Regions from separate parts of the Actinoplanes sp. CA-252034 genome, predicted to be linked through region 1. Evidence: riboswitches for the same ligand, from Rfam matches in the RefSeq annotation. Region 1 holds a riboswitch; the other holds the start of a gene.

Region 1 (2,386 bases):
CCCGCCGGTCGTGGTCGGATCCGGGCCCCTGGAGTCCATAGGCGCGCGACCCGACCACGACCGCGAGGGCCGTGTGCCGTTCGACGAGGTCGATCATGAGCACGCAGGATACGGCTAGAGATCGAGTACCGTCGCGTCGATTTCGTCCAGCTCGCTCTGGTCGAGGGCGAGGTTGCCGAGCGCGGCCACGTTGTTCTCCAGCTGCTGCACGCTGGACGCGCCGATGATCAGGCTGGTCATCCGCTCGTCGCGCAGCGCCCAGGCGAGGGCGAGCTGGGCCAGTGTCTGGCCGCGCCGCTTGGCGACGTCGTTGAGCGAGTGCAGGCGGCCGAGGGTCTTGTTGTCCAGGGCGCTCTCGTTGAGGAACACACTGGTGCGGATCCGCGAGTCGTCCGGGATGCCGGTCAGGTAGCGGTCGGTGAGCAGGCCCTGCTGCAGGGGGCTGAACGCGATGCAGCCGGCTCCGGCCGCCTCCAGGGTGTCCAGCAGCCGGTCGTGCTCGATCCACCGGTTGAGCATCGAGTAGGACGGCTGGTGGATCAGCAGCGGCGTGCCCAGCTCGCGCAGGATGTCGGCGGCGCGGGCGGCCTCCTCGCTCTTGTAGTTGCTGATGCCGACGTAGAGGGCCTTGCCGGAGCGGACGATCGCGTCGAGCGCGGTCATCGTCTCCTCGAGCGGGGTCTCCGGGTCGGGCCGGTGGTGGTAGAACACGTCGACGTAGTCCAGGCCCATCCGCTTCAGGGACTGGTCCAGTGACGAGACCAGGTATTTACGGGAGCCCCAGTCACCGTACGGGCCGTCCCACATCGTGTAGCCGGCCTTCGTCGAGATGATCATCTCGTCGCGGTGGGCGGTGAAGTCGGCGTGCAGGATGCGGCCGAAGTTGGTCTCGGCGCTGCCGGGCGGCGGCCCGTAGTTGTTGGCCAGGTCGAAATGCGTCACCCCGAGGTCGAAGGCCCGGCGGACGATGTCGCGCTGGCGGTCGGCGGGACGGCCGTCGCCGAAGTTGTGCCACAGGCCCAGGCTGATGACGGGGAGCTTGAGGCCGCTGCGGCCCGCACGCCGGTAGATCATGTCGGCGTAGCGGTCGGCGGCAGGGAAGTACGTCACATCGCACACCCTAGGACTCCCGGTCTTGCCCATGCCCGCTGGTAGGTTGATCCCAGCGCGGGAGAGTCCGCTGACGCGGCGCCGAAGAGGCAAATCCTCCCCGGAAACTTTCAGGCAAAAGGACCGCGCAGGTTGGCAACTCTGAAATGCCGCAGTCTGGGTATGACAGAGGGGGAGGTTGTTCCTCGACCTTCTCACGCCAGGAGTCGCGCATGACGTCCCCGTTCGTTTCCCGGCACATCGGCCCGGATGCCGACGAGCAGACCACGATGCTGAAGGCGATCGGCTACGGCTCGGTCGAGCAGCTGATGGACGCCGCGATCCCCGAGTCGATCCGTTTCCACGGTGATCTGGACCTACCGGCCGGGATCACCGAGGAGCAGACGATCGCCGAGCTCCGGTCGATCGCCGACCGTAACGTGCTCGCCACCCCGATGATCGGTCTCGGCTACTACAACACGGTCACGCCCGCGGTGATCAAGCGCAACGTGCTGGAGAACCCGGCGTGGTATACGGCTTACACGCCGTACCAGCCGGAGATCAGCCAGGGCCGCCTGGAGGCGCTGCTCAACTTCCAGACCATGGTCACCGACCTGACCGGTCTGACCACGGCGAACGCGTCGATGCTGGACGAGGCGACCGCGGTGGCCGAGGCGATGACGCTGGCGCGACGCTCCTCCAAGAGCAAGAGCAACGTGTATGCGGTGGACGCCGACACGTTCCCGCAGACCCTGTCCGTGCTGCGGACCCGGGCCGAACCGCTCGGCATCTCCGTGGTGCTCGTCGACGTCGAGAAGGACGAGCTGCCGGAGGAGCTCTTCGGGCTGCATCTGCAGTATCCGGGCGCCTCCGGTGCCGTGCGTGACCACGCGGCGCTGGTCGAGGCCGCCCACGCCAAGGGCGCGCTGGTCACGGTCGCAGCCGACCTGCTGGCGCTCACGCTGCTGCGGGCTCCGGGCGAGATCGGTGTGGACATCGCCGCCGGGACCACCCAGCGGTTCGGTGTGCCCCTGGGCTTCGGTGGCCCGCACGCCGGCTATCTGGCCGTGCGCGCCGGCCTGGAGCGGTCGCTGCCCGGCCGTCTGGTCGGCGTCTCGAAGGACGCCGACGGCGACCAGGCCTACCGGCTGGCGTTGCAGACCCGTGAGCAGCACATCCGCCGTGAGAAGGCGACGTCGAACATCTGTACCGCGCAGGTGCTGCTGGCCGTGATGGCGAGCATGTATGCGGTCTACCACGGTCCCCGCGGGCTGTACGACATCGCCGCTCGCACCCA
Region 2 (2,386 bases), 1.2 Mb from region 1:
GCCCGTGGCGTGCCGTGCCCGTGACCGGTCGCGCCGAGCGAGCCGAACAGCTCGGCCCGCACGGTCGTCACGCCGTCGATGCCGGTCAGGTGGCCGGTGAAGAGCCGGGCCGCGCGCATCGGGCCGACCGTGTGCGAGCTGGACGGGCCGATGCCGATGGAGAACAGGTCGAAGACGGAGACGGTCACGGCTCAGCCCTGCCTGCGGTAGAACGGCAGCGTGACGACCTCGGCCTCTTCACGGGTGCCGCGGATGTCGACGACCACGCGGGTGCCGGGCTCGGCGCGGTCGGCCGGGAGGTAGGCCATGGCGATCGGGTGGCCGAGGGTGGGGGAGGGGACGCCGCTGGTCACCTCGCCGAGGCGCTCGCCGGTGTCCGGGTCGAGGACCGCGTGACCGGCCCGTGGCGAGCGGCGGCCCTTGGTCACGAGGCCGGTCAGCAGGCGGTCCGGCCGGGCGGCGCGGAGGGCGGCGGCCCCGACGAAGTCCGTCTTGTCGAGGGCGACGACGCGGCCCAGACCGGCGTCGAACGGGGTGGTGCGCAGGGTGAGCTCGTGGCCGTACAGCGGCATCCCGGCCTCCAGGCGCAGCGTGTCCCGGCAGGCCAGACCGCACGGAACCGCGCCCCTGTCGATCGCCCACGCCCAGATCGCCTCGGCGTCGGAGTCGGCGCAGTAGATCTCGAACCCGTCCTCGCCGGTGTACCCGGTACGGGCCAGCAGCACGTCGCGCCCGGCCAGCCGCTCCGGCCGGATGCCGTAGTAGCGCAGATCCGGGTGCTCGCCGACCACGTCGACGGCTTTCGGCCCCTGCACCGCGATCAGTGACCGCGCCTGATCGGTGATCGTGACGGTGAAGCCGCCGGAGTGCTCGCCGAGCATCGCCCGGACCACGGCCGCGTTGCCGGCGTTGGCCACCACCAGGAACCGGTCCCTGGCCAGCCGGTAGACGACCAGGTCGTCGAGGACGCCGCCGGTCGTGTGGCAGAGCATCGTGTACTTGGCGCGGCCCACCGCGACCTTCGACAACCGGCCGACCAGAGCGTGATCCAGGAACGCGGCGGCGTCGGGCCCGGTCACCTCGATCTGGCCCATGTGCCCGAGATCGAACAGGCCCACGCCGGTACGGACAGTGTGGTGCTCGGCGATGTCGCTGCCGTAGCGCAGCGGCATGGACCAGCCGGCGAAACCGGTCATGGTGGCGCCGTGGGTCTGATGGACGTGGTGCAGGGCGGTGTGTCGCAACGGAGGCTCCTTGTCGGGTCGGGCCTCCCTCGCTCTGTCATCTCTGCCTGAGAGGTTCACCGCCGGAGGGGCGGCTTGCACCGTGGGCGCAGCTCCGTGAAAGAGCTGACTTTCCAGAGTCGCCTGACCGTCGCGGTACGGGGGCCTGAGAGATTCTGAGGGAGAAGTTGCTCCTTCGGCGCCTCGCTGACCTGCGAGGACTCTCCCGCGGCGGAATCGCGGCGAAGTATTCGGTTGTCTGCCGAGACCCTACCGCCTACCGCGACCCGCCCGCCTGCCGCGGCCCTGCCGGACAGCGGTGTGTGGCCCAGCTCTCAATTGTGCCGCGCCATGGACGATGGGCCTCTCGATGAACGCGATCGCAGTGGCCGACGACGTGGACCTCGCCCCGGCGTCGCCCGTCCTGGAGCAGATCACCGTCCTGGCCGCCCGTCTCGCCGGCGGACGGGCCTGCGTGGCGATGCTGCCGTCCGGCTCCGTGCTCGCCGGCGACGTCAGCGGGATCGAGCCCGCCCCGGCGCCGGAGTCGTGGTGCCGGCAGGTGGTCGAGACCGCGGCGCCGCACGTGCTGGCCGACACCTGGATGGGTGCTCCGCTGTGCTCGCCGGACGGCCGGGTCGTGGGGGCCCTGTGCGTCTTCGACGACCGGCCGCGGGAGTGGACCGGCACGGACATCGCCGTCCTGGAGGGCCTGGCCGTCGCGGCGGCGGGCGAGATCGCGGCGCGGATCGCGGCCACCGAGGCGGCGCGCGGTTCCGAGCAGCTGCGGCGGATCCTGGACAGCACCCTGGACGCCTTCGTCGCTGCCGGCGCCGACGGCCGGGTCACCACCTGGAACCGGGCCGCCGAGCGGATGTTCGGCTGGAGCGAGCTGGAGGCGCTCGGCCGCCCGATCGAGGAGCTGATCATCGCCCCGGACCGGCGCGAGGGCTTCCGCCGGTGGCTCGACGAGGTGGAACACGACCTCGACGAGGCCGGGCGCCGGGGCGAGTTCGAGGCCGTGCACCGCGGTGGCCGCCGGTTCCCGATCGAGCTGTCGTCGACGGTGATGGGCACGTTCGTCCGCGACATCACCGCCCGGCAGCACGGCGAGCGGCTGCGGCGGCTCGAATACGCCGTCGCGGGGGCGCTGGCCGCGGCCC

The links. A riboswitch is a leader RNA that binds a small molecule or an ion and turns the genes downstream of it on or off. The one in region 1 is predicted to bind glycine.
Region 2: linked by a shared signal. The riboswitch ahead of gcvT (glycine cleavage system aminomethyltransferase GcvT) and the one ahead of gcvP (aminomethyl-transferring glycine dehydrogenase) in region 1 are both predicted to bind glycine.

What each region holds. Positions count from the first base shown of each region.
Region 1 is NZ_CP191846.1:5,878,825-5,881,210, reverse strand. It holds partial or broken gene ACQPZW_RS27005 (nucleotidyltransferase domain-containing protein) at 1-97, opposite strand, end outside; gene mgrA (L-glyceraldehyde 3-phosphate reductase) at 115-1,143, opposite strand; glycine riboswitch at 1,159-1,246, shown strand; gene gcvP (aminomethyl-transferring glycine dehydrogenase) at 1,323-2,386, shown strand, end outside.
Region 2 is NZ_CP191846.1:7,052,685-7,055,070, reverse strand. It holds gene ACQPZW_RS32125 (L-serine ammonia-lyase) at 1-188, opposite strand, end outside; gene gcvT (glycine cleavage system aminomethyltransferase GcvT) at 192-1,244, opposite strand; glycine riboswitch at 1,277-1,363, opposite strand; glycine riboswitch at 1,368-1,462, opposite strand; gene ACQPZW_RS32115 (PAS domain S-box protein) at 1,594-2,386, shown strand, end outside.